DNA from 3 places in the Leptolyngbya sp. FACHB-671 genome. Region 1 is predicted to be linked to each of the others. Evidence: predicted binding sites of a transcription regulator. Region 1 holds the regulator's gene; each other region holds the start of a gene.
What was found. Region 1 encodes HrcA, which represses chaperone genes, less so after heat shock. Its sites were predicted from a motif close to ANTTAGCACTCNNNANTNNNGAGTGCTAANT; they were not measured.
Positions count from the first base shown of each region.

Region 2: a site for HrcA is predicted at 3,940-3,970, ahead of groES (co-chaperone GroES). Genes of this name have one in related genera too.
Region 3: a site for HrcA is predicted at 3,255-3,285, ahead of groL (chaperonin GroEL). Genes of this name have one in related genera too.

Region 1 is NZ_JACJOV010000048.1:52,010-58,059, reverse strand. Features, by position in the region: gene H6F93_RS03215 (hypothetical protein) at 1-462, shown strand, start outside; gene H6F93_RS03210 (patatin-like phospholipase family protein) at 601-1,101, opposite strand; gene H6F93_RS03205 (hypothetical protein) at 1,402-1,773, shown strand; gene hrcA (heat-inducible transcriptional repressor HrcA) at 1,806-2,900, opposite strand; gene H6F93_RS03195 (rhodanese-like domain-containing protein) at 3,029-3,385, opposite strand; gene H6F93_RS03190 (pentapeptide repeat-containing protein) at 3,454-4,452, opposite strand; gene H6F93_RS03185 (hypothetical protein) at 5,292-5,489, shown strand; gene H6F93_RS03180 (polysaccharide deacetylase family protein) at 5,615-6,050, opposite strand, start outside.
Region 2 is NZ_JACJOV010000134.1:40,271-46,320, forward strand. Features, by position in the region: gene H6F93_RS20645 (hypothetical protein) at 1-29, shown strand, start outside; gene H6F93_RS20650 (FAD-binding domain-containing protein) at 196-1,638, shown strand; gene groL (chaperonin GroEL) at 1,701-3,335, opposite strand; gene groES (co-chaperone GroES) at 3,467-3,778, opposite strand; gene H6F93_RS35880 (PEP-CTERM sorting domain-containing protein) at 4,452-4,628, shown strand; gene H6F93_RS20670 (alpha/beta fold hydrolase) at 4,717-5,613, opposite strand; gene H6F93_RS20675 (RNA-binding S4 domain-containing protein) at 5,687-5,890, shown strand; gene H6F93_RS20680 (hypothetical protein) at 5,871-6,050, opposite strand, start outside.
Region 3 is NZ_JACJOV010000049.1:12,487-18,536, reverse strand. Features, by position in the region: gene H6F93_RS04150 (hypothetical protein) at 1-142, opposite strand, end outside; gene H6F93_RS04145 (DUF4351 domain-containing protein) at 272-1,210, opposite strand; gene H6F93_RS04140 (DUF423 domain-containing protein) at 1,292-1,669, shown strand; gene H6F93_RS04135 (WD40 repeat domain-containing protein) at 1,816-3,198, shown strand; gene groL (chaperonin GroEL) at 3,327-5,003, shown strand; gene H6F93_RS04125 (MFS transporter) at 5,284-6,050, opposite strand, start outside.

The DNA.
Region 1 (6,050 bases):
GGACGTGTTGTCGAGCGTCAGGCATACGAAGAGAACTTGCGAGTTAGAGACGACAATAGCGCTTCACGAGGTTTATTGCTTGGCATTCTGCTGACTTCTCTTCTGGGCTTAACCGTAGGTGCTCTGTATTTTGTCAATCAGCAGAGCCAAACTCCGGTTGTGCCCGTACCCGTACCTGTAGAACCCCAAGAGGAAACCGAGACAAACAACACAGAAGTTCGTGAGCGAATTATTGAGCGGACTCGTGAAATAGTACCTGTACCGCAGCCTCAAGCTCCTGCACCTCAGCAACCTGCTGCTGAACCTGCACCCGCTGTTCCTCCAGCCAGCACGACGCAGCCAGAAGCTGTGCAGCCAGAAATAGCACAACCAGAGGCAGCACAACCAGAAGCCGTGCAGCCCGATCCAGCACAGCCAGAAGTATCTGAGCCGGCACCTCCTGCTGCTAATCCTGTGCAATAGAGCAGATAATATCTACTTCTAAACTCGATTGTTGGACTTGAACCTGCTTCCTACCTCCTTCCAGTAGGGACACGTTTGAAAACTCTTCCTGGAGGGAAGAGTAGAGTCACATTAGTTGAGATAGAAAATGGGGCAAGGCTAGACCTTGCCCCATTTTCTGTTTTGGCTTGAGTGATTAGTTTGGTTAAGAGAATTCTCATTGCTAAGGAAATTGTACTCTCCCAGGCGACGGGCTATTAATAAGTTAAGAATGAGACGGACGGGCGATCGCAAATCATCAGCCGGGTTGCCATTCCGAATCAGCCAACTTGTCTTTTGAGTTAGGAACTCCATGTAATTCAGTCCGCCTACAATTTGTTCCAACTCATCAATCTGAAAATTAGCCGCTACCAGTACCGCTGTAATTGCTCCAGCCGAAGTGCCTGCCAGTTTGCGCCAGCGAAAGCCCAAGTCATCGCAGCAGCGCAACGCACCTAGGAAAGCGATTCCCCGTACACCTCCCCCTTCAAATACCCCATCTACGTAAATTTGACCATCTATCGAAGCAGGAGGAGGCATTCGACTTAAGATGTCTGCCTTCTCTTCAGATGCCAGCCGCAGTCCCGGTTCTGCCAAAATGTGGTCGGATTTCCACGCCATCGACAATGCCTCCCTGAAAGATTAGATCAGTGATATTGACGGGATACAAAGGCTAACTCTGCATTAACGGAAACCACGAATCATCAGGTTGAAATGGGCTAGAACACTGTCGCTAGAACATCGCCACTAAAACGCTATCAGTACCCTCTAGGGTAATGCTGCCATTTAGCTTGCTTGCTTAGGATAAAAACGTGAATTTGACAGGTAAAAAAAGTTGCAATTCCTATTCATAGAGGCAGCTTTTTATGACCTGTTCAATACACTTGCAACAACAAAACGTAGAACAGGAGAAGTAAAGCTATGGCAACTTTGGATGTCACTATTAAGACAGGTGGGGATGATCTACGCAGCGGCAGCCACGCAAACTTTTACGTCAAACTGCAAAATTCGCCGGTCAAAGAGTTTACGAGACTGGTTGGAGGATTGGGGGGAGGTTCGGAGACCATTACTCAAGTGGAGGTTCCTGAATTGACAGACCCTAATCAGGTGGAGTTTTTCCAATTGCAGCATGTTTCTCAGGAGAAAGGCACAGAAACAGCAGACAACTGGGATTTGGAATCAATCCAGGTGATTCTGCGGGCAGGACGGTTTCCTGCCGTTGTTGGCGAACATGGGGCGCATCGATTTGCGGGAGATAGCCGCTTGATTACTTTTGGCGGTACGGATACTTAACAGTGAGGCAGTTGTTTTTATTTGTCTAGACTTTATTGTCCAGACTGGCTAAGAGCTTCCGAAAGGTAATCGGCGGTAGCTTCGACGAGGGCGATCGCATTTTCGTACACCATTCGCGTTGGCCCTAACATTCCCACGCTGCCAACCTGGGTATTTCCCCGTTGATAGGTTGCAGAAACCAGGGTGCATGTGCGAATCGGCTCCAGCGGATTTTCAGAGCCGATTCTAACGGTGACTCGCTTGCCAGGGTTTTCAGGTTCAGTAGACTCGCAGATTAGCGACCAAAGCTGGTCTTGCTCTTCTTCTAAAAGTTGAATGATCGTTTGAACTTGCTGTAACTCTGAAAACTCTGGCTGACGGCGCAACACTTCAGCAACGCCGCTAATCAAAATTTGGGTAGAAACGGGCACCTGACTGCGGCTTGCTAATTCTTGAAGAGATACGCGCAACAGGTCCGCGTAGCGCTCAAATTCTCGTCCAAGGTCGCTCCAGTCCAGTGTGGAGATCTCACTGAGCGATCGCCCCCGTAGATGGCTATTGAGGAAATTGGAGAGAATTTGCAGTTCCCGGTCGAGCAGTTCGGCGTCGGGCTGCGTATCGCTGCTCAGTTTGGGCAAGTTGACCAATGTGGATTGAGTTTCGTAGGAATCTAGCACCACAATCAGCATCACCCGTCCGGGGTCAATTTGCACCAGTTGCAGGTGACGCAGCTGCACCGTGCTGGCTTGGGGCATGGTGATTAGCGCAATGTAGCCACTCAAAGTTGAGAGAATTTGAGCCGCACCGCGCATCAGTGCCTCAAAGCTGCAATTGTCCCAGTTCAATTGGTCTGAGAGCATTTGGTCGGCTCGACGAGCCAGCGCTTCTGAGGGCGTAATTAGCTGATCGACATAGATGCGATAGCCAGAGTCAGAGGGAACTCGTCCTGCTGAGGTGTGAGGCTGATAGAGCAAGCCTGCCTTTTCCAGGTAGCCCATTGCGTTGCGAATCGTAGCGGGGCTGACCCTGGGATTAAATCCTTCCACCAGCGCTTCAGAGCCGACGGGCTTAGCAGTAGCGATGTAGTGACGCACCGTTGCCCAGAGAACTTGCTGCTGGCGATCGCTAAGCTTGAGTTGTATTGACATTTGAGCCAGAGCTAAAGTGCTGTTTACTGATCGTAATTTAGCTGACCTGTCGTTGCCTAGTTGGTAGGGGCTAATACCGAGCCGAGCAGCGCAGGGAGAACAGGGTTAAATCGGGTTAAACCGTAAGGTTAATAACGAGGAACAGTTGGATCAACAGCGGTTGAGTAAGCATCAATGCCACCCGTCAAGTTTTTGACATGGGTAAAGCCTTGATTGAGCAACCAGTGACACATCTGGGCAGAGCGCACCCCGTGGTGACACATGACGACGGTTTCTGCGTGAGGGTAAAATTGCGTCTGAACCTGCCCTGACCACTGAGCAAACTGGCTCAGCGGCAGGCTGTGAAACGAGTCTAGACTAGCGATCGCCAGTTCTTCAGGCTCTCTGACGTCAATCAGTTGCAGGCGATCGCCAGCAGCCAAGCGCTCAGCTAATTCCTCAACGCTGATGTGGGCGAGCGGTAGATTCGAAGCTTGAGCAGTCATCGGGTTAACTTAAAACAGTTCTAAGTTGTATATAGTTATGCATACAAACTTAGCACGTTGTCTTCCCTTCATCCCCCGTTCTTCGTGCCATACAAACTGCCATCGGGCATCCGAGTCCCAGTCAAGATTGCCCCTGTCATTTTGACCATGATGCGATCGCTAAATCCAATTCGAGCACCACTTAAATCAGCGCCACTCAAGTCAGCGCCACTCAAATCAGCCCCAATCAAATTCGCCTCTCTCAAATCAGCGTTACTCAAATCAGCCTGAAGTAGATTCGCTCGAAACAGGTTTGCTTTCTGGAGATTCGCACCGTTTAAGTTGACATTGTGTAGAAATGCGTCGGTTAGGTTAGCCCCGCTCAGGTCGGAGTTGCTCAAGTTTCTACCGGACAAGTCTTTTTCTCGCAGGTCTGACCCACTCAGGTTTGACCCACTCAGGTCAGGAGCCTGTGGTTTGGGCTGACGTGGAGCGGGCTGATAGGTGTGGTGAGCCGAAGACGAATGAGCTTGCGCTGAGCTAGGAGGCTGAGCTTGGGAGTGAGTTGGGGATGACTGAGACTGACGATAGGTTGACTGATTAGTTCGGGATGGACTGTGACGAGACTGCTGCGACTCAGAAGCGGGCTGCTGGTCGCGAGGCTGCTGGTAAGCATCTTGTCTATAAGTAGAAGCAGTCTGGTTGTTAGAAGCAGTCTGGTTATTGGATTGGGAACTGGTTGGGGGCGGCTGATAGTAAGGTCGGGGCGGTGGCTGGTAGTAATAGCGAGGATGGATAGGTTCGCGTCGAGCTTGCGTCTGGGTGGTTTGAGATGAATTGGACGAGCTGGACGATTTGGATTGACTGGATTGGGTACTGTGGTGCGATCGCAACCGATCGCGCGCCTGGTTAATTTCCTTCAGCTTTTCCTGTGCCTTTTGCAGCAAACGTGGGTTGTCTTGCGGAATGCGATCGGGATGCCAGATAAAAACCAAATCCTTGTAAGCCTGGTTCACTTCTTCCAGTGAGGCTCCAGGCTCCAGGTCTAGCACTCGATAGCAACGCTCCAAGTCGTTCTTTCTTAACAAGATATCACCACCTTTCGCAAGCCATTGGACTTACATTAATCCGAAGTAGCCAAACATGAGTTAAATAGAATACTTCCTTTAGAAGTCGGACAGGATTATGTCCCTTGCAAGCAATTTTGGCTCTGATTGCCAGTTGAGCAACAGCCCTGTCTTACTGTTGCAAGCAATGTCTTGATTTTAGTATGGCTGGCTTATCGATCGCCTTTTCCACTCTTCCCTATTACAGCAACTTTCGTCAAAACGAGCCTCATTCTATGGAAATTGAGCATAGCTGTGTAAGCCTACTTCCATAGTCGTGCATTCTCCTAAACCTCTGGTCCTAAATTCGTAGGTTGGGTGAAGCAAAGCAGAACCCAACAGTCCCTTGAATGCGACGGGTCTGACTGCGACTAGTCCTCACGCCCCCAACTCACCTGCATCTAAAACTAAACTGACTCTCTCTACAAAATGATGTGCCTCTAGGCTCTAATCAAAGCTGACCTCGCTGAATAAGAGGTCAGCCTAGCTAGCCATGAAGCCAGCCTAGTTAACTGCGAAGCCAGCCTAACTAACTACGAAGCCAGCTTAGCTAGCCACTAAGCCAGCCTAGCTAGCCATGAAGTCAGCTTCACTTACTGGGAAGCCAGCCTAGTCAGCCACTAAGCTAGCTTAGTCGGCTACGAAGCCAGCCCGGTTAGCCATAAAGCCAGCTTCACTTACCGGGAAGTTAGCCTAGCCAGCCGTGAAGTTCGCTTAGACGACCATGAAGCTGGCTCACCTGACATGTTGAATCAAGTTCACAGCAGTTAGAGATCAAGCGTCTAACGAATCTAATTCGTAGCCGCAGGAATCAACCTGCCTTGCAGGCTACTGAAGACCCAGAACTTATATGGAATCCGTTTCGTAAAGAAGCACTATTGGGTGTACGGGCGAAGCATTCGGTCATAATCCTTGCCACTGAAGCACAATTCTTTTGCCGAACGCTTCGCCCCTACCGCTACCGCTACTTTACAGATGGTATTTGGTCTTACAGCCACTTTCGGATGGGTGAGCCCTAGCGTAGGGGTAGTTCGCGAACTGCCCTACAGGGATTTGTGGTCTATCCAAGTGGTGCTGTAACGAACCGAAGCAGGTTGGTTTGGTTTCAACAGCGGCAGTTCCAACCGCCAAAGCTTGGTGCGATTCAAAAGTCGGCTTGCAAAATAGCTTCTCCACGCCGATACAGTTCTCGTGCATACTCCGTCCAGGTGCCCTGACCCCAATAGCGAAAGCAACTAGTCTGCAACAGCAGATTGTGCAGCAGCGCGTTACGGTAGCGGGGTTGCCGGGTGAGCGACGGATCGTCTGCCAGCAGCGGATCAATCGTCTGGTGAAATAGGGCACTGAGTTGATTCATTGGCGTGAGGACGTTTTCGTAGCCTTTCACCCAGCTCAGGTCGTTTGTCCAGGAGCTACCATCCATGTGAAAGTTGGGGTTAGCTTGCTTGAGGCGGGCGATCGCCCCACTCACTGCCTCTGGACTAACCGCGTCTCCAATCTGCTGCCAGATCTGGTGCTGCCCCACTGCCTGACAGGTAGGATAGTCTGCTGGTTGAACCCCTGCCGCCTCAATTAGCTCC
Region 2 (6,050 bases), on a different contig from region 1:
CAACTAGCCAGGGTTCTGGTACTCGGTAAAAAGCATGGGTGTGAGCTCATTAGGACAGAAGAAGGGAGGGTTTAGCCCTCCCTTCTGTTTAATTGAAGCAACTAGCGCTGAGGTGCTGCGCCAATAAGGTGGCAACAAGATCCGTGTTTTCAATTGCTATATTCTGGCAAAGAGAGTTAATTATTTGCGTGCTTAATGTCTGACCTAATTTTGTTCTGGCACCGTCGAGATCTGCGGATTTCTGACAATGTCGGTTTAGCTGCGGCGCGTCAGCAAAGTCAAAAAGTGGTAGGTGTGTTTTGCCTAGATCCACTGATTTTGGAGCGAGACGATGTTGCCCCAGCCAGAGTAACTTACATGATGGGTAGCCTACGGGAACTGGGCGATCGTTACACTCAGGCAGGCAGCCAGCTAATTATTTTGCGCGATCAGCCTGTGCGAGCCATTCCCACCTTAGCGAAAGCGCTGAATGCCAAAGCAGTTTTTTGCAATCGGGGGGTGGAGCCCTATGGACGAGAGCGCGATCGCACCGTTAGTGAGGCACTCAAGCAAGTTGGCATTCCGCTCCAAACCTTTTGGGATCAGCTTTTGCATTCTCCCAAGGAGATTGTCACGGGCGCGGGGCAACCTTATACGGTCTATACTCCCTTTTGGCGCAACTGGAGAGCCAAAGCAAAAATGGACCCTGTGGAAACGCTGCAAGCAGCCGAAGGACTTTCACCCAGCGAACAAAAAGCTGCCCAGCAGGCTGGCAGCATTGACTTACCTACTGCTAAAGATCTGGGATTTGAGTGGGAGAATGAGCTTTTGCTCGCCCCTGGAGAGCAGGCAGCCCAAGAGCGGCTAGAAGACTTTTGCGAACGAGAACAGGCGATCGATGACTACAAAGAACAGCGAAACTTTCCTGCTGTCTCCGGTACATCTCACCTCAGTGCTGCATTGAAATTTGGCACGATTGGTGTGCGTACCGTTTGGGCTGCAGCCGATACCGCCTTAAAGCGCAGTCGCAGTGACGAAACCGCCAGTAACATTCAAACCTGGCAGCAAGAATTGGCGTGGCGAGAATTTTATCAGCACGCCATGTATGCCTTTCCGTCATTGGCAGAAGGAGCCTTTCGGGAACCGTTCAAAACCTTTCCTTGGGGTGATAACGAGGCACACTTTCAAGCTTGGTGTGAAGGCATGACAGGCTACCCGATTGTCGATGCAGCGATGCGCCAGATGAATCAGTTGGGCTGGATGCATAATCGTTGCCGCATGATTGTCGCCAGTTTTCTGACCAAAGATTTGCTGGTTGATTTGCGTCGTGGCGAGAAATACTTCATGCAAAGGCTCTATGATGCCGACCTGTCTGCCAACAACGGCGGCTGGCAGTGGAGTGCCTCCAGCGGCATGGACCCCAAACCACTGCGAATTTTTAACCCCGCCAGTCAAGCTAAGAAGTTTGACCCAGAAGCCGAGTACATTCGCGAATGGCTACCGGAGTTAAGAAGCGTTGACACTGAGTTTTTAGTGACAGGTGAAATCCCAGCCGAGGAGCGCGATCGCTGCAACTACCCGCACCCAATTGTGGATCACAGAAAACAGCAGAGCCTGTTCAAGCAAATCTATCAACAGCAAAAGCAGCAATCATCCTAAAAGATCCAAAAAAAGGAGGAAGGGCTTAGCCCTTCCTCCTTTTTTAGCTAACTTAGTGAAACTTAGTAGTCGAAGTCTCCACCCATGCCGCCGCCACCTGCGGGAGCAGCATCCTTGGGCTCGGGCTTGTCAACCACAATGCACTCGGTGGTTAGAACCATGCCTGCGATCGAAGCCGCGTTTTGCAGCGCAGAACGGGTCACTTTCGCGGGGTCAACGATGCCAGCTTCAAACAGGTCAACGAATTCATTGGTAGCAGCGTTGTAGCCAACGTTGAAGTCTTTCTCTTTAACGCGCTCAGCAATCACCGCACCGTTCTGACCTGCGTTTTCAGCAATCCGCTTCAGCGGAGCAGCCAGCGCACGCGCCACAATGTTTGCGCCGATTAGCTCTTCATCTTTGAGGCTGCTGTTGGCCCAGGTTTCGAGTTCAGGAGAGAGGTGAGCCAGCGTGGTGCCACCGCCAGGAACGATGCCTTCCTCAACCGCAGCTTTGGTCGCGTTGATTGCGTCTTCCAGGCGCAGCTTGCGATCCTTCATTTCGGTTTCGGTTGCAGCACCGACTTTGACGACTGCTACACCACCAGACAGCTTAGCCAAACGCTCTTGCAGCTTTTCTTTGTCATAGGAAGACTCGGTTTCTTCCATTTGACGGCGGATTTGTTCAACGCGAGCTTTGACTGGTGCTTCGTTGCCTTCCGCCACAATGGTGGTGGTGTCTTTGGTGATGGTGATGCGACGGGCTTTACCCAGCATCTCTAGCTTGGTGTTATCGAGCTTCAGACCCGCATCTTCGGTGATCAGTTGACCGCCGGTGAGAACGGCGATGTCTTCCAGCATCGCTTTACGGCGATCGCCAAATCCAGGAGCTTTCACCGCAGCCACATTCAGCACACCGCGCAGACGGTTTACAACCAGGGTAGCCAGCGCTTCCTTTTCAATGTCCTCAGCCAGAATCAGCAGAGGACGACCCGAACGAGCAACCTGCTCTAGCACAGGCACCAAGTCTTGTACCAGGGTAATTTTCTTGTCAGTGATCAGGATGAAAGGCTCATCCAGAACTGCTTCCATCCGCTCGGTGTCAGTTGCGAAGTAGGGAGAGATGTAGCCCTTATCGAAGCGCATCCCTTCTGTAACCTCCAGTTCGGTGGTCATGGACTTGCCTTCTTCCAGGGAAATTACGCCCTCTTTTCCGACTTTGTCCATTGCGTCAGCGATCATCTGACCCACTTCATCGTCGTTACCAGCAGAGATAGAACCAACTTGAGCGATCGCCTTGGAATCTTCAACCGGACGAGCATGTTCTGCAATCTTCTCAACCAAGAAAGCAGTCGCTTTATCGATACCGCGCTTCAAAGAAATTGCGTTAGCGCCAGCCGCCACGTTCCGCAGACCTTCTTTAACGATTGCATGAGCCAACACGGTTGCAGTAGTGGTACCGTCTCCAGCTGCGTCATTGGTCTTGGAGGCTGCCTGACGAATCAGGGAAACGCCCGTGTTCTCAACGTGGTCTTCTAGCTCGATTTCCTTGGCGATGGTGACACCATCATTAACGATTTGAGGAGCGCCAAACTTCTTCTCTAGGACAACGTTGCGTCCCTTTGGACCGAGGGTAACAGCAACTGCTTCAGCCAGAATATCGATTCCTTTTTCTAGGGCACGACGAGCGTTTTCGTTGTAAATGATGCGCTTAGCCATAGTTTCTTCAGCTTTGAACTCTTAGTTGTGGAGGTGGATTTGGAAAGTTTTGAGTTTTGAGTTTTGAGCTACTCTCAGTCGAAATAAATCTGAAATGGTTCAAAACTCATAGCTCATCATTCAAGAACTCATTAATCAACAATCGCCAAGATGTCTTTCTCAGCTAGCAGTACGAATTCTTCGGTGCCTAGCTTGATGTCAGTTCCGGCATACTTGGAATAGAGAACTTTGTCTCCAACTTTGACTTCTAGTTCCTGACGAGAACCGTCGTCGTTCCGCTTGCCGGGGCCAACTGCAACGATTTCTCCAACCTGGGGCTTTTCCTTCGCGGTATCAGGCAGAAGGATACCGCCAGCGGTTTTCTCCTCAGACGCACTTACTTTGACGAAAACGCGCTCACCTAGTGGTTTAACGGTAGAAACGCTCAGGGATACTGCTGCCATACAAAGCTCTCCAGACAATAAATAACTTCATGAAGGGGATTAAGGTTCAGCGGCTAGCGCTCCGACTCAACTGTCCAGGACAGCTCAACAGCCCTATAAACAAGGCATTGAACAGATTTTGCCTGAAGACTGAGCGATGGCTGACAGCCAACTGCAACCAGAGTTAGCACTCTCAACTCCTGAGTGCTAATGTACCGAACGACAGAGGCGATCGCAACTCAATTTAACGATTTCTTCGGTACGGGTTCCCGAACTGAGCATAGATCGAGTGTTTTAGAAGGGGCGAAGTAAAGATTTGCCTACGTAGCTTTAAAGACATCTTTAACTTCATAATTTTCGCTACTTCTGCTGGAAACCCTTCGATAGCTCATCTTGAGTTACTTGTAAACATTGAAAGCTAAATTTTCTACCTGGATAAATGTGTTTTTTCAATCAACATCAACAAATTTACTGGACTTAGCTCAAGCTGCCTTTGACACCCTAAGTGTGGAAATACGGAACAGCGATTGCAAACAGACAATCATTTTTCAGTAATTACCCTTATACCGAAATTTACGTAGGCGATCGCATAGGCAGTATTTCTACTGAAAATATCCACTTCTTATCCTTCAATCTATTAAAGTCACTTCCATGAACAACAGCATTTGGTTGCAGCCAAGGTTCTTTTTGTGGGATTGACAGTACAGACGACTCTAGAACAAATGCTTGGGAGTTACACTTTCTCAACGTTGCTCAAGCCAACGAGGTTGAACCAGCCGCTTCCGTACCGGAGCCCGCTTCGCTGCTAGGTTCGCTGGCAATGAGTGTTTTGGGTGCAGGCTCTACGTTAAGACGCAAGGAGGAAGTGTAGAGAGCTACTGCTCCTTTAAGGGCGTAGCATTCAGCAGATGTCCCCGAAATAGACCCAGAGTCATGACTGAATGTTGCGCCTCTAAACTCTACAAAAAAGCTAAGATTTCCCTGACTGTAGCCTTTGGTTGCTCCAGGTGTGGAACGTGACCGCTGTTTTGAATCCAAACTAGATTGCTGTGGGCGATCGCCCTTCTAAACCTCTCCCCATCTCCCGTACCCAGCACATCATCTGACTCTCCCCACAGAATTAGCGTCGGGTGATGAATTTGAGCAATTTTAGGTGTGAGATCGCTGTAACCGCCGCTTTGAGTGAAACTGGCGATCGCCTCATTCCAACCTGGCATTTGCTGATGTAGCAGCGAACAGCGAATCGTGTCGATCAGCACTGGATCTGCATTAGGCAAGGCTGAAACTGCATTTAGAGCAGCAAGCTTGCGATAGCGTAGCCATTCCACAGCGAACCAATCTAGCGGCGCAACCAGCAACCGACCTAGCGGGAAACTGCCCGAAAATCCAATGCTGTCGATTAGTACGAGTTTGCTAACACATTGGGGATGGGTGAGCATAAAATCAATTGCCACTGCACCTCCCATTGATGCACCGATTAAAATGATGGGCTGGGCGATCGCAGTTTGCCAAAAGCTGTACAAGTGACGTTTGATTGAAGACGGATTGATTGGCACACCTTTGACTCGTTCAGTGAAGCCAAATCCTAGTAGGTCGATCGCCCAAACTTGATGGTGTTCGGCTAAAAGGGGCAAAACTCGGCGAAATTCCAGTAGAGAACTGTCAAATCCATGCAGCAAAACGATTGGCGTTCCGGTTCCTCGACAAACACAAGCCGTTGCAATCTGCCAGGACGGTGTTGTTTTTGGCGGATGTTGGATCACACCAATGATCCGACGCTCAATTTGCTGCGCTAGAGCAACAGATGCAGGATCAGTCAGCAAACCAACTTCAGTCGGTAGAAAATTGGCAACCATGAAGTTTTACCGTTTTGAATTTTGGGTTGCGAAGCTTTTGTAAGTGTAATTTGATGAAATTCTTAGTAGCGATATGACGACAGAATCAACTGTAATCAAACTGGATCAATTTTTGAAACTCGTCGGTGTTGCACAAACAGGAGGCGAAGCAAAGCTGTTGATTCAAGGAGGTGAAGTGCGCGTTAATGGAGCGGTTGAAACGCGGCGAGGACGCAAATTGGTAGAAGGCGATCGCATCTCCACCTTAGGGGAAACCTTTACAGTTCAACTGGACTAACAAAATTTTTAGGTTCTGCCTTTTCTTCTAATTCAGAAGTTTCTGTTTCGGAAGCCTCTACCTCAAATTCTGCTGCATTCCGCTGTACTTTTGCCAAAAGCTCCAGGTACGCAAAAGGGACGACGACTGGCCAGGATGCACTTGCTAAAGTCAATACCGC
Region 3 (6,050 bases), on a different contig from region 1:
GCTCCCATCCTGCAGAGGTCGCTTCAGCAAACGTTCCTGCTGGGTCATGTTTCCAGTTGCGAACTTTGCGAACGTCTTTATAGAGATAAAACAGTCCTAACACGGGAAATAATCCGATAACTGTAAGCCACAAGATATGCATAACTTTGAAACGCTAAAGTTGTGTGGATATCGGGAAAATCGCTAAAGGTGAAGCATTCACTCTTGATTATTCTAGCGATCGCCCAATTAACGAACCCATTCTGTTTGCACTGGTGAATCCTGCACAGGCTCAGGAGCGGCGATTCAACCAATCCATCAAGTCAGCTTTAGTGGAGAAATCTAAAAGGGCTTCTGCCAGATCTTCTAGTTGAGCGATCGAAAGCTGACGCAAACGTTCCTGCAATTCAGCATCCACAGCCCCAAACTTACGGGACAGTAGACGGCTAATTACAGCTATCTCCCCTTCTTGCCGTCCTTGCTCCAGTCCTTGCTCCAGTCCTCGCTCTATTCCTTCTTGCATCCAGCTGGTAACGATTTCCATAACTTCCTCCCGCTGCTGTCTTGGGTTAATCCTATCAAGCTCGTTCTGAAACTGCTGCTGTTCTGAAGGGTTCAGACGTAGATAAACATCAATGAAGCCAGAGATTAGCTGCATTCGGGCTGGATCTAAGCGCAGGGTTGCCAGCAAACGCAGACATTCGAGCTTAACTTTGGGGCGTTCTGCTTGAGGGATTCTCATTTTTGCCATGAGCGCACTAGCAACAGGATTAGGCTGGCGAACGAAGTCGCGCCGGTTCAAGCGATTAAGTTGAATGACTTCGTAGTTGAACTGCAACACCAGTTTGTTGGGGAATGTGACTTCAAAGCGATCGCCCTCTGCCCGGTACGGTTCATCAAACGAAAAGACGACAATTGGGTAAATGGGCAAGCGATATTTCTGATAGAGCCTCGCAAAATAGTTGAACATTCGCTGCCCGAAGTTTGATTCAGCGTAAGACTGATGCTCAGTGTGAATTAGAAAACAGGAGTCTTCTCCTCTAAAGTTGGCTTGGACGAGCAGGTCAGCTTCGTGGCGATCGCCCTCCGTCACATCAGTGAACACTTCTGTATTTAAGAAAGTCAGAGAATTTGGCTCCAAGTAAGCGCTGACCTCCGGCAGAAACAGGTCAATGAATTCCACAAAGAAAGTAGAGAGCAATTCTTTGAATAAGCGATCATGATCAATCATGGTGGGGCGATCGCTCCAAACTAATTCATTCCTAAACCAGATTCATCATCCTATTGCAGTTTTTGGAGCTATTGGGCAATCATGAGTCAAATTTTTTTGGCGATCGCCTCCATTTTTGGTGGCACCTCAGTTGCGGCTGGGGCTTTTGCTTCTCATGCACTAAAAGAAAAGCTGAGCGATCGCGCCCTAGAAATCTTTGAAACTGGGGCACGTTACCAGATGTATCATGCGCTGGCGTTGCTATTCGTGACGCTGTTGCTGCTGCGGGCTGAGACAAATCAATCTCTTTTAACCGCATCGGGGATCGCTTTCGTCGTTGGAGTCGCAATTTTTTCAGGTAGCCTTTACGCCTTGAGCCTTTCTGGAATTAAATGGTTGGGGGCAATTACACCTTTAGGAGGCGTTGCCTTTCTAATCGGTTGGGGATGTTTGGCGATCGCATCTTGGGGATTGAAATAAGCATCGCCGCTCGTCATGCCAGTTGTGGTTCTGCCATATTCAAAGGAGCGATCGCACAACTTCTCGCCATGATTGGATGAGGGACTGCGCTTCGGATGCATCTCTGTCCAAATGTCATGGTTATTATTTGCTACGGCTACTGATTTATGCGTTTTGCGATCGCTTCTTTCACCTCTCTTGCCCTGCTTGCTGCAATTCCCGCTTCAGCGCTAACCCTTCAGCCGCACGGTGTACCTCAGCCTACCCGGACGACCAACGTAGTCCAGGCGAATCAACCAGAAGCCTGGGGAAACGCCCAACTGAGCTATGAAATTGACCTAGCACAGGTTTATCCCGGTACCGTGTGTCCGGTTTATCCCAAGACAATGGCTGTTAGTCCTAATAGTCAGACGCTTGCGGTCAGCAGCATTAGCCGGGAGCGCTCCTGTAGCAATGATCCCAGTAGCACCCTGACACTATGGAATCTGCAAACGGGAGAGAAGACAGCCACACTGGTGCAGGGCACCGCTGATGAATGGGTTTCTCCCAATGGCGACATTCAAGAACCAGGTTCACTGGTCAATATTCATTTGATGGGAGATGTGGTTCACGCGATCGCCTTCACACCCGATGGCGAAACTGTTGCGGCAGGTATGTCCGATCGCACTGTAAAGCTATGGAATGCCAGAACGGGTGAGGCAATTCGCACGTTGAGCGGACATCAGTATGCGGTTCATGCGATCGCCATTAGCCCCGACGGTCAAACCCTTGCCAGCGGCAGTTCTGACCTGACTGTGAAATTGTGGAACCTTAACACTGGTGAAGTGCGCCGCACCCTCAGCTTGGGAATGCAACCCGGACAAGACAAAATTCAAACGGTTGCTTTTAGCCCAGATGGACAAAGCCTCGTCAGCGTTCTCCATGACAGTAACGCTCTGCAACTGTGGAATATAGATGGACAACCGATTCGCCAGTTGTCTCAAAGCAGAACCGACACGGATAACGGTGGGCGCATCCCCTTTGCCTTTCACCCGACCGGAATTCGGCTTGCCTCTGGGTTAACGCAAATCATCGCTACTGTTGACCCTGATAACACCATCAAACTGTGGAATGCCCGAACTGGTTCACGAGTCGTAACTCTCACCGGACACATAGGTGGTATCCGCTCGTTAACCTTTAGCCCGGATGGAAGAACTCTAGCAAGCTGGAGCGAAGACGGCACAGTAAAACTTTGGAGTATGCGATCGCTACAGCTGGAACGCACAATGCCGATCAATCAAGGACTAACTACCGCACCGCCGCCGTTTGGCGATCGCCTCCTGTTCAGCCCTGATGGTCAAACTCTTGCTGCCGATGCCTTAATTTCATCGGTTGAAAATACTCCTTCCTACGACCTCTCACCCTACAGCGTCGGGCTATTCAACATTGCGACTGGAGAGCGTCAGCAAGCTTTTCCCAATCTCTATTCAGGTGTTTCCTTTCACTTCACTGCTGATGGACAGCGATTTATTGCGGTCGCTGGCTCAACAGTTCAAGTTTGGCAGCGATAGATAACGAGCCTTCCTTGGCAAGTCGTGAATTCCGCCATTGTTTGAGAGAAACTGATCGTTAGCAATCCCCATCAGAGAGTGCTAAATTCTGGAAGGAGAACTCAGATAGAGAGACTGAGAGACAGGCAATGGCAAAATTTGTTGTATTTGATGAAGAATCTCGGCAAGCGCTAGAACGAGGCGTAAATGCCCTTGCTGACGCGGTGCGAATCACGCTTGGACCTAAAGGTCGAAACGTCGTGCTAGAGAAGAAGTATGGCGCACCCCAGATTGTCAACGACGGCATCACGATCGCCAAGGAAATTGAATTAGAAGATCCGCTAGAAAACACGGGCGCTCAACTGATTCGCGAAGTTGCCTCTAAAACTAAGGATTTGGCAGGAGATGGTACAACCACCGCCACTGTTCTAGCTCAGGCAATGATTCGGGAAGGCTTGAAGAACGTTGCAGCAGGAACAAACCCGGTTAGCTTGCGACGCGGCATCGAGAAAACGATCGCCCAGATTGTCAGAGAAATTGAGGCAATTGCCAAGCCCATTGAAGGAAATGCGATCGCCCAGGTTGCTGCCGTATCTGCGGGCAGTGATGAAGAAGTCGGCGCGATGATTTCCGAAGCAATGGATAAAGTCGGCAGAGATGGCGTAATTACCGTCGAAGAATCTAAATCTCTAGCAACCGAACTGGAAACAGTTGAAGGGATGCAGATCGATCGGGGTTACATCTCACCCTACTTCGTAACCGATAGTGAGCGGATGATCTGCGAGCTTGAAAACGCTCGGATTCTGCTCACTGACAAGAAAATCAGCACCATTCAAGACCTGGTGCCCGTCCTTGAAAAAATTGCTCGTTCTGGTCAACCCCTGCTGATCATTGCAGAAGACGTAGATGGTGAAGCTCTGGCAACGCTAGTCGTCAACCGTTTGCGTGGAGTACTGAACGCTGTCGCGATCAAAGCACCTGGTTTTGGCGAACGTCGCAAAGCCATGCTGCAAGACATTGCCGTCCTCACCGGTGGACAAATGATCTCCGAGGAAATCGGCTTGAGCCTCGACACTGCCAGCCTTGACATGTTGGGAACTGCTCGTAAGCTGACGATTACCAAAGACAGCACTACGATCGTCGCTGAAGCTGCTAATAAAGCTGATCTAGACAAGCGCATCGCTCAAATTCGCCAGGAACTGGGTCGCACTGAATCTGACTATGACAAAGAAAAGCTGCAAGAGCGGTTGGCAAAACTGTCTGGTGGCGTTGCGGTAATCAAAGTTGGGGCTGCTACAGAAACTGAACTTAAAGATCGCAAACTGCGAATCGAAGACGCGCTCAACGCAACCAAAGCAGCCGTTGAAGAAGGCATCGTTCCGGGTGGTGGCACAACCCTGATTCACCTGGCTCAGAAAGTGCAGCAGGACTTCAGGAACAGCTTGAACGTTGAAGAAAGGATCGGGGCAGACATTGTAATCAAAGCCCTGGAAGCCCCACTGCGTCAAATTGCAGACAATGCTGGAGCCGAAGGTTCCGTAATTGTTGAGAAGGTCCGTGATTTGGATTTCAACGTTGGCTACAATGCTCTGACGGGCGAATTTGAAGACCTAGTTGCAGCCGGAATCATCGACCCCGCAAAGGTGGTACGTTCTGCTCTGCAAGATGCGGGTTCCGTTGCTGGCATGGTAATCACCACTGAAGCGCTCGTCGTCGAAAAGCCAGAACCTAAATCTGCGGCTCCTGCCGATGGTGGCATGGGCGGTATGGGTGGCATGGGTGGCATGGGTGGTATGGGTGGCATGGGTGGCATGGGTATGATGTAATGCTGCGTCCTCTCAAATAAGCCAACATATATTGAGGCGTGTCTTCGCTTACAGCGGGTTTCACTTGAATAAACCACAATCTTTTGTAAGGGCGAACCGCCGTTCGTCCCTACGATGTGGCTGACTCATCTGAAAACGGCTGTAATTGGGACACGCTTCAAAATAGTAAGCTCATGTAGAAACGGCATTACAACGTTTCTCTAAAACGAGGCTACAGATGGAAGGGCACCCCGCTGAGCGGGGTGCCCTTCCATCTGTAGCCTTAGTTTTTGGAATGGTATTACATACAAACGCAATAGCGGAAGACGATGGAGACAGCGATCGCAAATCCAACTCCTACAAAGAAGACGCTGTTAATCCCTCCGATCGCAAAGGCAACTCCCATCAGCACAGGGCCTAGCGTTTGACCAATGCCAAAAAAAGTACCATTGACCGACATTACAGTCGCCAAATACTGTCGGGGCGATAGCTCTGCCAGAAGTGTTTGAATACTGGGAAAACCAATACCCAAGCCAATGCCAAAGAGAGTCGTTGGAATCAGCAGCATCAAGAGATTAGTCATAAACGGAACGAGCAGCAGCGCCAGCCCATAAAACCCAAAGGAGATTCTGATCAGGGTTTGAGGTGAAAAGCGCCTTGCTAAATTGCCGATTTGAGAAGACGTAAGGGCGATCGCCACCGAAACGCTAGAGAGCATCAGCCCAATCGTAAAAGTAGAGGTCTGAAACGATTCCTCAATCAATTGCGGCAAGTAAGTGACGTAAGCACCATAGAGCAGCACAAAATTGGCAGTGCTGGCTAGAAATAACCCAAGAATCTGACGATTCTTTAGCACGGTCAAGGCATTTCTCAAATATTCGTGTAAATTTAACCGGGCTTTGGGTTCAGGATTATGCAGCGCAAACAGAACTAGCAGCCCTACTGGAATTGCTAAAATCGGCAGCGCAAACGGATAATACCAGCCCAGGCTAGCAAGCGCCCCACCGATAATGGGATAGCTAGCTGTACCCATGCTGGTGACGCTACCGTGATAGCCCAACGCTGTGA